3 regions of the Oceanicella sp. genome follow, and region 1 is predicted to be linked to each of the others. Evidence: riboswitches for the same ligand, from Rfam matches in the RefSeq annotation. Region 1 holds a riboswitch; each other region holds the start of a gene.
The links. A riboswitch is a leader RNA that binds a small molecule or an ion and turns the genes downstream of it on or off. The one in region 1 is predicted to bind cobalamin.
Positions count from the first base shown of each region.

Region 2: it holds a riboswitch for cobalamin, as region 1 does, so the genes downstream of both, AC1HC7_RS08905 (energy-coupling factor ABC transporter permease) here and AC1HC7_RS02735 (CbtB domain-containing protein) in region 1, are expected to answer to the same signal.
Region 3: it holds a riboswitch for cobalamin, as region 1 does, so the genes downstream of both, AC1HC7_RS15775 (TonB-dependent receptor plug domain-containing protein) here and AC1HC7_RS02735 (CbtB domain-containing protein) in region 1, are expected to answer to the same signal.

Region 1 is NZ_JBWOMN010000016.1:69,568-74,694, forward strand. It holds gene cobN (cobaltochelatase subunit CobN) at 1-190, opposite strand, end outside; gene cobW (cobalamin biosynthesis protein CobW) at 232-1,488, opposite strand; gene AC1HC7_RS02730 (CbtA family protein) at 1,481-2,230, opposite strand; gene AC1HC7_RS02735 (CbtB domain-containing protein) at 2,432-2,605, opposite strand; cobalamin riboswitch at 2,640-2,889, opposite strand; gene AC1HC7_RS02740 (precorrin-6A/cobalt-precorrin-6A reductase) at 2,949-3,734, opposite strand; gene AC1HC7_RS02745 (cobalt-precorrin-5B (C(1))-methyltransferase) at 3,731-4,855, opposite strand; gene AC1HC7_RS02750 (cobyrinate a,c-diamide synthase) at 5,038-5,127, shown strand, end outside.
Region 2 is NZ_JBWOMN010000064.1:57,522-62,648, reverse strand. It holds gene gltB (glutamate synthase large subunit) at 1-1,169, shown strand, start outside; gene AC1HC7_RS08915 (hypothetical protein) at 1,256-1,660, opposite strand; gene fzlA (FtsZ-binding protein FzlA) at 1,890-2,558, shown strand; gene AC1HC7_RS08905 (energy-coupling factor ABC transporter permease) at 2,641-3,315, opposite strand; cobalamin riboswitch at 3,435-3,672, opposite strand; gene queG (tRNA epoxyqueuosine(34) reductase QueG) at 3,714-4,913, shown strand; gene AC1HC7_RS08895 (DUF2125 domain-containing protein) at 5,006-5,127, opposite strand, start outside.
Region 3 is NZ_JBWOMN010000119.1:917-6,043, forward strand. It holds partial or broken gene AC1HC7_RS15765 (amidase) at 1-743, shown strand, start outside; gene AC1HC7_RS15770 (AMP-binding protein) at 769-2,529, shown strand; cobalamin riboswitch at 2,615-2,830, shown strand; gene AC1HC7_RS15775 (TonB-dependent receptor plug domain-containing protein) at 2,973-4,916, shown strand; partial or broken gene AC1HC7_RS15780 (TonB family protein) at 4,927-5,127, opposite strand, start outside.

The sequences.
Region 1 (5,127 bases):
GCTGGAGATGCAGCAGCGACGCCAGCCGCAGGCTGAGACGATCGCCGAGCGCGTCCTCGCGGGCCTCGGACAGCCCCGCCAGTTCGGTGTCGGCGGCGGAGATGACGACGATGTCGGCGGGATCCTGCCCCAGGTCAACCGCCTCGGCGCCGTCGGAGATCTCGCCCGGCTGAGCCAGCAGCAGATGCATGGTCTTGTCCTTGGCTGTGGGGCGGGCCGGCGCGCCGGCGCCTAATCCGCGCCGATCGCGTGTTCTATGGCGGCGCGGTCCAGCCCGGCGAGGCCGATCACCACCAGCCGCGTCTGGCGCGGGTCGCCGCCGAAGGGGCGGTCGAAATAGCTTTCGATCCGCGGTCCCACCGCCTGGATCACCTGCCGCATGGGCTTGCCGGCGATGGCGGCGAAACCCTTGAGCCGCAGGATGTCATGTTCGGCGATCGCCGTCGCGAGGCGGGCGCGAAACGCCGCCGGATCGGCGATTTCGCCCATGGCGATCACGAAGCTTTCGAACGCGTCATGACCGTGGTCGTGATGATGGTCGCGGCGGTCGCCATCCTCGCCACGGTCGTCATGGTCGCCACGGTCGTCATCCTCGCCATGGTCGTCATGGCGATGGTGATGGATCTCGTGTCGCGCCTCCATGTCCGCCTCCGCGCCGATGCCGAGGCCGAGCAGCAGATCGGCGCCCAGCCCGTCAGGCCCCGAGCGCACCAGATGCACGCCCCGGCGCGCCCGCGCCGCGAGCCCGTCGAGCAGCGCCGTCGCGCCCGCCTCGTCCAGCAGATCGGATTTCGCCACCACGATCATGTCGGCGCAGGCGAGCTGATCCTCGAACAGCTCCGACAGCGGGGTTTCATGGCCGAGGCTGTCATCGGCGGCGCGCTGCGCGGCCACCGCCGCCTCGTCATGGGCGAAGCGGCCCGCGGCGGTCGCGGGGCCGTCGATCACGGCGACGACCCCGTCAACGGTGACGCGGTTGCGGATCTCGGGCCAGTTGAAGGCGCGCACCAGCGGTTGCGGCAGGGCGAGGCCCGAGGTCTCGATGACGATGTGCTCGGGCGGGTCGGCGCGCCCCAGCAGCGCCTCGATGGTGGGCACGAATTCATCGGCGACGGTGCAGCAGATGCAGCCGTTGGACAGTTCCACGATGTCGCCGTCGGCGCAGGCCTCGTCGCCGCAGCCCTTCAGCAAATCGCCGTCGACGCCCTCATCGCCGAATTCGTTGATGATCAGCGCGATGCGCCGCCCGCCGGCCCGGGCCAGCAGGTTGCGGATCAACGTGGTCTTGCCGGCGCCCAGAAACCCGGTGATCACCGTCGCCGGGATTTTTTGCGCCGGGCGTTTCGCTGACTTGGCGGTCGCTGACCTGGCGGTCGGGGCCTTGGCGGTCGGGGCCTTGGCGGTTGGGGCCTTGGCGGTTGGGGCCTTGGCGGTTGGGGCGGCGGCGCGCGGCGCGCCGTCGCCCCGGGCGGGCTTCAGGTCATCCATGGGCGGGTTGCGCCGCTGTCAGATTGCCGCGCCGCGCCCAGATCCAGCCTGCCGTCGCGCCCAGCGCCAGCCAGGCGACGGCGGCGACGCCCAGCGCGCGGGCGGCGAACAGCCCGGCCAGCTCCGGCGGCGCGACCCCCGTGAATTCGGCCGGGTGCGGCGCGCCGATGACATGGGGGAGCGCGATCAGCAGCACGCCGCCGAAGCGCCAGAATCCGCCGCCATAGGCCAGCGCCGCGATGCCGGCGACGCTCAGCGCCACCGTGCTCAGCCACCAGACCTGGCGCGTTTCCAGCGCCGCGGCCGAGGCTCCGGGGACCTCCGGCGCCAGCCCCATGGCCGGAAACAGCTGCACCGCGAGGAACCCCGCCATGCCCCAGAGCAGCCCCTGCGCCGCGTCGACGGATCGGGCGCCCATGCGCTCGGCAATGGCGAAGCCCGCGGTCATCAGCAGCGCGAAGCCGCTCATGCTGAGCACCGCGACCAGCGCCGAATAGCCAAGCCGGGTCACGTCGAAGCCCTCGCCGGCGGGCGCCGGGCCGTGGGAATGGGCGTGGCCGTCCTCGGCGATCTGCGCCGCGCCGCCGGCGGTTTCGGCGCCGGCGAAATGGGTTTTCACGCCGGTCTCGTAAAGCTCCGCCTCGAGTATCAGCGGCACGGTCATGGTCTGGTGCAGGAATGCCATGAGCACGCCCGCAGCCACGCCGGCGAACAAGGCGCTGGCGAACAGGGTTTTCAACATGTGACTACCTTTTCAGGCCGGATCGGGGCGTCGGGCGCCGCGCGACCGGCTGTTTGCGCATGACCAGCCCCGCGGCCCGGCGCGCGTGGCGACCGCCCCCCCCTGGCGCGGCGGTCCCGCCGGATTCCCGCGCAGAAGCTGAGGGCAGGGGCTGGCGGCAGGGGCTGGCGACGGGGCTGGCGGCAGGGGCTGGCGGCGGGGCTAGTGGCAGGGGAACGCCACCGAGTGGCGCGTGTCATGGGCGGCGTCATGCACGGTGTCCGAAGCGGCGAAGCCCGCGCCGAAAATCAGGATCCCGCCGACCAGAAGCGCGGAAACGATGGCCGTGAGGCTGGTTTCCGCGTGGGTCGGGGCGGCAATGCTGGCAGTGGTCATGTCGTTCTCCTGTCCCGTCACACCCGACGGGGTTTGGGTTGCGCGCGACATGGCAGGTCTCCTGGCTGATGGATCGGCGGCGCCCCCTTGCGGGGGGCGTCCCGGCGGCCTCGCCTTCCCGCCCCGGGGGGCAGTGGCTTTGCTGAGGCGCGCCATCCACATACAGTCGCGGGGGCGGCTGCGGCTGGGGGCCCCCGGCTTGGGTCGGCCCGTTCCGCATTCCCGTTTTAATCCGGCGGGCGTTTCAGAACGTCCGCGCGGGAACCATGTCAGTCCCTCCACATGCCCGGCTGGCGCGTCGCCTGTCAAGTTCGGAACGCGGCGTTTCAGGGCGTGTTCGCGCCTATTGCGCCGGGCGGCCCGGCGCGCGGTCGCCGGCATGGCGCAGGGCCCAGTCCAGCGCCTCGGCCACGGTCTCGACGCCGCCCCCGGGCGGCGGCGGCGGGCGGGCGATCATGTGCACGCGGATGGCGAGCGTGCGCGCCGCGTCGAGCCGGGCGCGCGCCGGGCCGCCGGAATCGCGGGTCAGCAGATGGGTTATGGCTTCGGCGCGCATCAGCGCGATCTCCGCCGCCTCGTCAAAGGGCGGGCGGGCGTGGATCAGGCGCAGGCCGGCGGGCGGGGGCGGCCCGGCGACCGGGCCGATGACGCGGGCGAGGATCGCCGCATTCGCCGCCATGTCCGCGCCGCCAAGGGCGCGTTCGATCGCCGGCAGCGACCGCCCGCCGGTGGCGGCCAGCGCCCGCGCGCCCGGCGGCAGCCCCGTCACCGCCGCCTCCAGCGTCGGGAACCGGCGCCAGGGCGGCGCGGTGTCCGGCGGTTCGCGCCAGGGCGGCCGGCGCAGGGTCAGGCGCGGCAGGTCGAGCGCCGCGCAGACCCGCGCGGCGCGGGCGCTGATGCGTTCGGCGAAGGGGTGGGTGGCGTCGATCACCGCAGTGATCCCGGCGTCTCGCAGCCGCGCCGTCATCGCCGCCTCGCCGCCAAAGCCGCCGCGCCACGTCTCGACGGCCAGCGGGCGCGGGGCGGCGGTGACCCCGGCCAGCGAGGCGACGCATGGCGCGCGCGCGGCGGCCAGCGCGGCAACCAGGTCGCGCGCCTCCGCCGTGCCCGCCAGCACCAGCAGCGTCATGGCCTGCGCGCGGGCGGGGCGGCGCCGGGGGCGACATCGGCGCCGGGGGCGGGGGCCGCGACGCGGGCGAAAACCTTGCCCTCGCGGTCGATCACCACCGCCTCCAGCGCCACCGGCGCGTCGCGCAGCACGCCGCGCGCGGCGGCGATCACGCCTTCGGCCACCGCGCGCGCCAGATCGGGGCCGGCGTGGCCCAGCGCCTCCAGCGCGGTGTTGGCGGCGCGCACCGGCGCCGGGTCGGCGCCCGCGGCCCGCGCCATCGCCGCCAGCCGTTCGAAATCCACCTGGCTGCGGGCGGAATGCAGGTCCATCGCCCCCTGCGCCAGTTTCGTGAGCTTGCCAATGCCCCCGGCCAGCGTCAGCCGCGCCACCGGGTTGGCGCGCAGGTATTTCAGCAACCCCCCGGCGAAATCCCCCATGTCGAGAAACGCCGATCGCGGCAGATCGGGATAGAGCCGCGCCGCCGCCGCCTCGGACGTCGCGCCGGTGGCCCCCACCACATGCGTCGCGCCCATGGCCCGCGCCACATCGACGCCGCGATGGATCGAGGCGATCCACGCGGCGCAGGAAAACGGCCGCACGATGCCGGTGGTGCCGAGAATCGACAGCCCCCCGACGATGCCGAGCCGCGGGTTCCAGGTTTTCAGCGCCAGCGCCGCGCCGCCGGGCACCGATACGGTGACGTCGAAATCCGCCGGCGCGCCCCGCGCCGCCGCCAGATCGCGCAGCGCGCCTTTCATCATCAGGCGCGGAACCGGGTTGATGGCGGGCTCGCCCGGGGCGATGGGCAGGCCGGGCAGGGTGGCCGTGCCGACGCCCTCGCCGGCGTGAAAGCGGATGCCGGCGCCGGGCGGGGCCAGCGCCACCCGGGCGCGGATCGTCGCCAGATGGGTCACGTCCGGGTCGTCGCCCGCGTCCTTGATCACCGCCGCCTCGGCCCAGCCGCGCCCCTGCGCCGATTCAGCGATGGCAAAGCGCGGGGTCTGGCCGCGGGGCAGGGTGATGGCGACGGCCTCCGGCGGCGCCTCGCCCAGCAACGCGCGCCCCGCCGCCAGCGCCGCCGCGGTGGCGCAGGCCCCGGTGGTCCAGCCGGTGCGCAGTTTCGGAATTGGCTCGGTCATCTGTGCGGATTTGCCTTATCGGGGCGGGGGCTTGCCATGACGGGGCGTCGCGGCGGGCATGCGGGGGCGAGTATAGAAGCAGCCCCGCCTCGCGCAAGCGCGGGCGGGCGTCGGGGCCTGCCCGGGGCCCGCCCGCGCTGACGGGGTTTCAGCGGGGGCGCGCAGGCGCTAGAGGGGGAGACATGACCCGCGCGCTCCTCATCTCCGCCCCGGCCTCGGGGTCCGGCAAGACCGTCCTGACGCTGGGGATCCTGCGCGCGCTTCGCGCGCGC
Region 2 (5,127 bases), on a different contig from region 1:
TCGGCACCGCGGCGCTGATCGCCATGGGCTGCATCATGGTGCGCCAGTGCCAGTCCAACACCTGCCCGGTGGGGGTCTGCGTGCAGGACCCGCGCCTGCGCGAAAAATTCACCGGCAGCGCCGACAAGGTGGTCAACCTCATCACCTTCTACGCGCAGGAGGTGCGCGAGATCCTCGCCGCGATCGGCGCGCGGTCATTGAACGAGGTGATCGGGCGCGCCGACCTGCTGACGCAGGTGTCGCGGGGCTCGGCGCATCTCGACGATCTCGACCTGAACCCGATGCTGATCAAGATCGACGAGGGCCACGACATCGACTACGACCGCGCCCGCCCGCGCCAGACGGTGCTCGACACGCTGGACGCGCAGATCGTCGCCGACGCCCAGCCGTTCTTCAGGGACGGCGAGAAGATGGAGCTGAGCTACACGGTGCAGAACACCCTGCGCACCATCGGCGCGCGGGTGTCGAGCCAGATCGTGCGCCGCTTCGGCATGCGCAATGATCTGCAGGCGGATCACCTGACCGTGCGGCTGAACGGATCGGCCGGGCAGTCGCTGGGGGCCTTCGCCGCGCCGGGGCTGAAGCTGGAGGTGTTCGGCGACGCCAACGACTACGTGGGCAAGGGGCTGTCGGGGGGCGTGATCGTGGTGCGCCCGCCGCTCAACAGCCCGCTGGTCCCCCAGGACAACACCATCATCGGCAACACCGTGCTGTACGGGGCCACGGCGGGCAAGCTGTTCGCCAACGGCCGCGCCGGGGAACGGTTTTGCGTGCGCAATTCCGGGGCCGACGTGGTGGTGGAGGGCTGCGGCTCGAACGGCTGCGAATACATGACCGGCGGCACGGCGGTGATTCTGGGCCGCGTGGGCGACAATTTCGGCGCGGGCATGAGCGGCGGCATGGCCTTCGTCTATGACCGCGACCGGGATTTCGAGGCCCGCGCCAACCCCGAAACGCTGGTGATCCAGCCCCTGCGCGCGGCGCATTGGGAAAGCGTGCTGCGCGGCCTGATCGAGGCGCATCTGGCGCAGACCGGCTCGCCCCACGCGGCGCAGATCCTGCGCGACTGGGATCTGGTGCGCAGCCGGTTCCTGCAGATCTGCCCCAAGGAAATGGTGGACCGCATCGCGCATCCGCTGTCCGACGAGCCCGAGGCGGCGATCGCCTGACGCGCCCCCCCCCCTCCGACCCCGACCCTCGGGATCGGGGGGGGGCATCTATCGGTTTTTCCCGGTCTGACGCCCGGCGGCGGGGTTCACTGCCCGCCGTTGATCATCGCCAGGTTTTCGCGCGCCATGTCGCCCACCGTGGTGTTGGCCTTGGCGATCACCGTGCGTTCGCCGGGTTTCTTCGAACAGGGCGCGGCGGCGCTGCCCACCGGCTGATCGGCGCCCAGCTCGATGGCCTTCCGGTAATTGGCCGCGGCCAGATCGGTCTTGCCCAGCCGTTGCTGCGCCACCCCCAGCCCAAGCCGGTAATACGGGTTTTCGGGCGCATCGCGCGAGGCGCGGGTGTAAAGCAGCTCCGCCGCCTCGAAATCGCATTCGGCGATGGCGGTGAGCCCGGCATAGCCGATGGAGCTGTGTTCGCGGCGCGGCGCCGTGCAGGCGGCCGCGACGGCGAGCGCGGCGCCGCAGATGATAAGCTTGCCATAGAGCATGATGTCTCCGTCCGTCGTTCGGGGCGCGCGCGGGGGCCGAAACGCAGGACCTGGCGCGCGAGATTGGGCAGGCTACGAAACACCGTCCCGCCAAGGCTAGGGCCTCCCGGCGCGCGGGACAAGGCGCCGCTGCGCGGGGCTTTCGCCGCGGCGCGGTCTCCGGTTGCATTGCGCGGCGCGAAGATGCAGTTTCCGCAAACCCCGTTCCCGGTTCCCGGATGCTTGCCCCATGCGCCGTCTCCACCACCTGCCCCTGTCGCCGTTCTGTCGGAAAGTCCGCCTCGCGCTCGCCGAAAAGCGCATCGAGGTGGAACTGGTCGAGGAGGCGCCATGGCAGCGCGAGCTGGATTTCCTGCGCCTCAACCCGGCCGCCCGCGTGCCGGTCTTCGTCGATGACGACGCCACGATCGTCGCCGACAGCGCCGCCATCACCGAATATCTGGAGGAAACCCGCCCCGAACGCCCGCTGCTGCCCAAGGCCCCCGCCGCGCGCGCCGAAACAAGGCGGCTGGTGGCCTGGTTCGACGACAAGATGCAGGCCGAGGTGACCGCCAATCTGGTCGAGGAGCGGGTGATGAAGAAGATGCGCGGCGGCGGCCACCCCGACAGCGCCCGCATCCGCGCCGGGTCGCGCAACATGAACGTGCATCTGGAATACATCGGCTGGCTGGTGGATCAGCGCAAATGGCTGGCGGGCGAGGAACTGACCATCGCCGATTTCGCCGCCGCCGCGCATCTGAGCTGCCTCGACTACATCGGCGACGTGGACTGGCGCGTCTCGCCCCCGGCCAAGGACTGGTATGCGCGCATCAAGTCGCGCCCGGCGTTCCGCTCGATCCTGTCGGATCACCTGTCGGGCTTTCCGCCCCCGGCCCATTACGCCGATCTGGATTTTTAGGCTGCGCGCGCGCGCCGCCCCCCGTGATTCCGGCGGCGCCGCGCGGCGCCGCCGAAACGGTGGGCGCAACCGGTCGGGCCGGTCAGGCCGACAGCAGCCGGGGCGTCACCAGGCCGGACCGCTCGAGCCCGCGAACCGCCTTGGCGCCGCCCAGCACCGCCAGATCCACCAGCGGTTCGAGCACGACCACCAGCATGTAGGCGGCCCCGAAGCTGGTCACGGCGGCGACGGACTCGGCCCCGAAGCCCTGCCCGTAGAAGGCCCAGAACGCCACCCAGGCGACCACCCCGCCCTGATAGGCGGCGGACAGGGCCAGCGCCTGCCCGTAGCCCAGATCGGCGTAGCGCAGCCCCGGCGCGATGATCCGCGCCGCCAGCCCGCGCATCATGAACAGCGGAAAGATCAGCGTCGCCACGTTCATCCCGTATTGGGGCAGGTCCGCGGGCGCGAAGAACAGCCCCTGGATCAGCAGCCCTGTCGCCAGCCCGATCGCCGCCGGGCCGGCGCCGAAGATCAGGAAAAGCGTCGACCCGAGGATCAGATGCACCTCGGACACCCCGACCGGCCAGTGGGGCATCACCTCGAAAAAGCAGAACACGGCGGCGGCGGCGAGCCCGCTGCGCGCGGCGAACCCGCCGAGCCCCGCATCGCGGATGGTCTGGCGGCCGGCGCGGGCGGCAAGCCCGAAAGCCCCCGCCGCCGCGGCGTAGCCGAGCGCCGCCTTGGCGCCGACGACGAGTCCCGGTTCGATATGCATGATGGTGGTCCTTCCTTGACGCCGCGCATGCCCCGCGCGGCCTTGATGATGCGCGATGGAAGGATCGGGACGCGGCCGCGCGCCGGGCGCGACCGCGCCCGCGACGCCCTCCGCATCGCGCGCGCCAACGCTTTTCGGCCGGTCTCCGGGCTTGCGAGAAGCGGTCCCGCGACCGCCGGCGACGCCGCCTTCCCACGCATCGCGCAGTGGCATGATGGCATCGCTGTCCTCGCCCACCGTTGCGGGGGCAGCGCCGGACTGACCCGCCGGCGCGATGCGCGCGGCGGGGGTCACCGGCTTCCCGTTTCGCCCTTGGCGGCCGCGAGGCCTCGGGGCGCCGAAAGGCCCGGGCAAGGTTTCAGCGCCGGGAAGGTTCGTCAAGACCCGGAGGGCCGGCGATGACCGGACCAGACGCCGCAGCCCCGGGGGCCGAGCTGAAGGCGGCGCTGGCGGCGCAGGCAAGGCGCGAGGGTTTTGCGGCCATGGGCGTCTGCCGCCCCGACGCGACGCCGCTTGCGGCGCCGCGGCTGCGCGCCTTTCTCGACAAGGGGCGCCATGGCGACATGCAGTGGATGGCGGCGCGCGAGACCTGGCGCGGCTCCGCCGCCGCACTGTGGCCCGAGGCGCGCGCGGTGGCGATGCTGGCCGAACCCTACACGCCGCGCGACGACCCGCTGGCGCTGCTCGATCACCGGGACCGGGGCGCGATCTCGGTCTATGCGCGCAATCGCGACTATCACGACCCGCTGAAGAAACGCCTGAAACGGCTGGGGCGCTGGCTGATCGAACGGGCCGGCGGCGACATCAAGGTGTTCGTCGACACCGCGCCGGTGATGGAAAAGCCGCTGGCGGCGGCGGCGGGGCTGGGCTGGCAGGGCAAGCACACCAATCTGCTGTCGCGGGATCTGGGCAACTGGTTTTTTCTGGGCGCGATCTTCACCACGCTGGATCTGCCGCCGGATCCGCCGGGGGCGGAGCGTTGCGGGTCGTGCCGGCGCTGTCTCGACATCTGCCCGACAGCGGCGTTTCCGGCGCCGTTTCAACTGGATGCGCGGCGCTGCATTTCCTACCTGACCATCGAGCTGAAGGGCCCGATCCCGCGCCCGATGCGCCCGCTGATCGGCAACCGCATCTATGGCTGCGACGATTGCCTTGCGGTCTGCCCGTGGAACAAGTTCGCGCAGGCCGCCTCGGAGGCCGGGTATCTGGCGCGGGTGGAATTGACGCGGCCGCTGCTGGCGCAATTCGCCGGGTTGGACGAGGCCGGGTTTCGCGACATGTTCCGGGCGTCGCCGATCAAGCGCATCGGGCGCGCGCGATTCCTGCGCAACGTGCTGACCGCGATCGGCAATTCAGGCATGGAATCGCTGGCCCCGTCGGCCCGCGCCCGGCTGGACGATTCCGAACCGCTGGTGCGCGGCGCGGCGGTCTGGGCGCTGTCGCGGCTGATCCCGCGCGCCGCGCTGGCGGCGCTGGCCCGCCCGGACGCCGACCCGGAGGTCGCCGAGGAATGGCGCGCGGCGCTCGAAGACGATGCGGGCGATGACGGGCTTGGGGCGGGTGCCGCGCCCGGGTCGCCCTCGCCACGATCCGCCTGAACAGCCGGGGGCGGCGGTCGCCCGTCAGGCCCGGCGCTCGCGGCTGCGCCGCATCGGGAAGGACCCGGGCCGGCCGGCGGCGGCAAAAACGATCAGCGGCGCAGGCGGGGCGCCGGGCCAAGCGGCGCCGGCCCCAGAAACATCAGCCCGGCCTTGAAGATCAGCGGCGCCTCCAGCGCCTTGCCGTCGCTCGACAGCAGGGCGACGAAGTCCA
Region 3 (5,127 bases), on a different contig from region 1:
ACGCGCCGCGCGCCTGTCACTACGTCGAGGCGCTGGGGCGCGGCGCGCGCGGGCTGCGCATCGGCGTGCTGAAGCAGGGCTTCGATCGCCCCGAAAGCGAAGCCGACGTGGACCGGAAGGTGCGCGCCGCCGCCGACAGGTTCCGCGATCTTGGCGCGCAGGTGTCCGAGGTGTCGGCGCCCGAGCATGATTTCGCCACCGATTGCTGGACCGCGATCACGCTTGAAGGCCTGCAGGACCACATGATGCGCGGCAATTCCGGCGGCACCAATTATCGCGGGCTGTTCGTGCCCTCGATGATGGATCACATGGCGCAATGGCGCAGCCGGGCGGACGAGCTGTCGCATTCGCTCAAGGTGTCGATGTTCGTGGGCGAATTCTTTCAGGAAAACCATCGCGGGCGGTTCTACGGCAAGGCCCAGAACCTGATGCGCCGGGTGGTCGCGGCCTATATGGCGATCTTTCGCTCGGTGGATCTGCTGCTGATGCCGACGGTGCCCATGAAGCCGCAGCCGATCCCGCCCGCCGACTGCTCGGCCAGCCTCTATGTGCAGCGCGCCTTCGAGATGATCGGCAACACCGCGCCGTTCAACGCCACCGGGTTCCCGGTGATGTCCGCGCCCTGCGGGCTGTCCGAGGGGTTGCCCATTGGCATGTCGCTCGTGGCGCCGCATTTTGGCGAAATGATCATCTACCAGGCCGCCCATGCGTTCGAGCAATCCGGCGACTGGCGTGATTTCTAGGACGCAAAGCTCAGGGAGACGGCGGATGTCCATTCTGAACGAAAGCCTCGCAGGCGGGATCGGCGCGCCGTCCGCGCCTGCGGGGCGCGACGGCCATGCCGATGCGGCGCCGCGCGAAAACCGCTCCTACGTGGTCGGCGACAAGACCGAGGAACTGCGCCACATCACCATCCCGCAGCTGCTGCGCGAAACCGTGTCCCGCCACGGGCCGCGGGACGCGGTCGTGCTGCCGCGCGAGGGCCGGACCCTGAGCTATTACGATCTGGACCGGGAGGTCGACGCGCTGGCCTCGGGGTTCCTGGCGCTGGGGCTGGGCAAGGGCGACCGGGTCGGCATCTGGGCCCCGAACCGTCTGGAATGGCTGCTGACCCAGTTCGCCACCGCCCGCATCGGCGTCATCCTGGTCAACATCAATCCGGCCTACCGGCTGTCGGAACTGGACTACGCGCTGAACAAGGTGGGCTGCAAGGCGCTGGTGCTGGCGGAACGCTTCAAGACCTCGGATTATCTGAAGATGATCCGCACCCTGGCGCCGGAACTGGCCGACGCGCCCAGGGGGCGGCTGAACAGCGCCCGGCTGCCGCATCTGAAGATCGTCATCGCCATGGGCGACGACCCCGGCCCCGGGATCCACGCCTTTGGCGAGGTGCAGGCGCTTGGCGGCCCGGCCCAGCAATTGCGGCTGGACGCGATCACCGGATCGCTGAGCCCGGACGACCCCATCAACATCCAGTTCACTTCGGGCACCACCGGCGCGCCCAAGGGCGCGACGCTCACCCATTTCAACATCGTCAACAACGCCCGCTTCGTCACCGGCCGCATCGATTTCAGCGAAAACGACCGGCTGTGCATTCCGGTGCCGCTGTATCACTGCTTCGGCATGGTCATGGGCGTGCTGGGCTGCGTCGCCAAGGGCGCGGCGATGGTGTTCCCGGGCGAGGCCTTCGACCCCGACGAGGCGCTTGACGCGGTGGAGAAAGCCCGCTGCACAGCGCTTTACGGCGTGCCCACCATGTTCGTCGCCATGCTGGAGCGCGCCGAGGCCGGCGGCCATGACCTGTCCTCCCTGCGCACCGGGATCATGGCCGGCGCGCTGTGCCCGATCGAGACCATGCACGGCGTGATCGAGCGCATGAACATGGCCGAGGTGACGATCTGCTACGGCATGACCGAAACCTCGCCGGTGTCCTTCCAGAGCTTCGTCGACGATTCCATCGAAAAGCGCTGCGCCACTGTGGGGCGCATCCACCCGCATCTGGAGGTGAAGATCATCGACGACTCCGGCGCCATCGCCCCCATCGGATCGCCGGGCGAGCTGTGCACGCGCGGCTATTCGGTGATGCACGGCTACTGGGACGATCCGGAAAAGACCGCCGAGGCGATCGATGGCGGCGGCTGGATGCGCACCGGGGATCTGGCGGAGCTGGACGCGGAAGGTTTCTGCACCATCGTCGGGCGGCTGAAGGACATGATCATCCGCGGCGGCGAAAACATCTACCCGCGCGAGATCGAGGATTTCCTGCGCCGCCATCCGGATGTGGGCGATGTTCAGGTTTTCGGCGTGCCGCATCAGCGGCTTGGCGAGGAGGTCTGCGCCTGGGTCACGCCCGCGCCGGGCGCCGCGCCGGACGCGCAGGCGCTGCGGGATCACTGTCAGGGCCAGATCGCCCACTACAAGATTCCCAGACATATCCGCATCACCGACGAACTGCCGATGACGGTCACCGGCAAGCCGCAGAAATTCCTGATGCGCGACTGGATGATCGAGAACTGGAAGGATTTCTGACGCGCCATGTCTGACGCGCCATGTCTGACGCGCCGGGGTCGCCGCCCCGGCCCATAATCCTGTTGACGCCGGCGAACCCGCTGGCTTAGCTGGCGCCAGCTTTGGTTCCTACCCGCCCACGGGCGGATGGATGAAAAGGGAACACGGTGCGGATGCCCCCGACGGGGCCAATGCCGTGGCTGCCCCCGCAACTGTAAGCGGCGAGCCCTGCTTCCAAACGCCACTGACCGCGCAGGTCGGGAAGGCGAGGCAAGGGCCCCGACCCGCGAGCCAGGAGACCTGCCAAGGCCATCACCCTTCCGTGACGCGGGGCGCGTCGTCGGGGCGGTTTCTTCCGCAGCGGTGAGTCTGAATGGCCTTTGGCGGGGTCGGGCTCTCGGGGTCTCTCTCTCTCCATCGGCGCGATGCAACCGATGCGGCGGGCCCCCGCCCGCCGGAGGGGAATGACCATGAGAAAACTTTGCTGCGCATTCGCGGCCCTGTCCGCGATTCCGGTCCTTGCGAGGGCGGAGGAGCCGCTGGCGCTCGGCGAAATCCTGGTGTCGGGCGGGCAGAGGCCGATCGCCGCCGACGCCTATGGCCGGGCCAGCAGCGTGGTGACCGCCGAAGACATCGAACGCCGCCAGATCCGCGACGCCGCCGAGGCCCTGCGCGCGTTGCCCGGGGTCGCGGTCAACCGGTCGGGCGGGCCTGGCGGCCTGACCCAGATCCGCCTGCGCGGCGCCGAGGGCAACCACGTGCTGGTGCTGATCGACGGCGTCGAGGTCTCGGCCGCGCAGACCGGAGAATACGATTTCGCCGGGCTGCTCGCTGCCGATATCGAGCGCATCGAGGTGCTGCGCGGCCCGCAATCGGCGCTTTACGGCTCCAACGCCGCCGCCGGCGTGATTTCCATCGTGACCCGGCGTGGCCCGCGCGGCGGCTTCGCTGCAGGCGGCGCGGCCGAGGGCGGATCCGGCGCCGCGGGGCTGGCCTCGGCCTATCTGCGCGGCGGCAATGACCGCTTTGACCTGTCGCTGTCGGGCGCCTATCGGCGTGACGGCGGCTTTGACGTCAGCGACAGCCCCGGGGGCGAGGATGACGCGGATCGCAACCTGACCCTGAACGCCAGGGCCAGCGTCACGCCGTTTGACGATCTGTCGCTGGGCGCCTCGTTCCGGCTCGTCGATCGCGATTCGGAGTCCGACCAGTTCAATTTCGGCGCCGCCGAGCGGGCCGGGCTGGTGAGCGACGCCGACAATTCGCTGCGCCAGCGCGAGGTTTTCGCATCGCTGCACGGGCGGCTCGACAGCTTCGGCGGGCGCGTCCGGCATGGCGCGCGGCTGAACTACACCGATGTGAGATCGAAAAACCTCACCAACGCGGCGCCCAGCGCCGATGTGGCCTCCAGCCGCCTGAAAGCGGCGTATCAGGCCAGCGTCGCCATTGACGCGCCGACGCTGGACGCCGCGCGGCACAGCCTCGCGCTCGCCGTGGAATGGGAGCGCGAGCGCTTCGAGAACGTCGATCCGGCGCTGGTCTTCAACCCGTCGCAACTGGCGCGGCAGACCCGCGCGTTGTTCGGCGTCGCCGGGGAATACCGGGGCAGGTTCCTCGACGATCTCGACGTGCAGATCGGCTTGCGCTACGATCTGAACGATGATTTCCAGGACGCCTTCACCTACAGCGCCGGCGCGTCCTATCTGCTTGAGGCCACCGGCACGCGGTTTCACGGCAGCTTCGGCAAGGGCGTCACCAACCCGACCTTCTTCGAACAGTTCGGCTTCATTCCCGCCGCTTTCGCCGGCAATCCCGATCTTGAGCCCGAGGCGAATTTCAGCTGGGACCTGGGGGTCGAGCAAAGCTTCTGGGACGATCGCGCCACGATCGACGTCACCTATTTTCAGGAACGCCTGAAGAACGAGATCGAGACCCTGTTCCCGGCCCCGGCCTTCATCGCCACGCCGGTCAACCTGGCCGGAACCAGCCGCCGGCAGGGCGTCGAGGTCGCCGGCAGCGTCGCGGTGACCGACGGCCTCAGCCTCTCGGCCGCCTATACCTGGCTCAACGCCGCAACCGCCGACGGCGGCATCGAGGCGCGCCGCCCGCGCCATGAAGGCCGGGTGTCGGCGAGCTACGCCTTCATGGGCGGCGACGCCGAGGTCACCGCGTCCGCGCGCGTGGTGATCGGCAATTACGACACCGATTTCACCGCCCCGGCCTTCGGCGCGTCGCGGGTGCGGCTCGATGACTACGCGGTGATCGACATCGCCGCCGCCTATCGGCTGAACGAAACCGTGCGGATCACCGCGCGGATCGAGAACCTCGCCGACGCCGCGTATCAGGAGGTCGACGGCTACACCGCCCGCGGCGTCACCGGTTTCGTCGGGCTGAGCGTGGCCTATTGAGGCGGCGCGCTCAGCGCAGGGCGAAGCGCATCGGAATCGCGAAGCTGAACCGGCGACCGGACAGCCCGGCGGGCGGCGCGGGGTAACGGCCCACGGCCCGGGCAGCGGCCAGCGCGGCGCGGTCCAGCGCCGCGCGCCCCGATGATCGCGCCAGCCGCGCCGACAGCAAACCGCCCCTGCGGTCGATGGTCACGACGATGCGGACGACGCC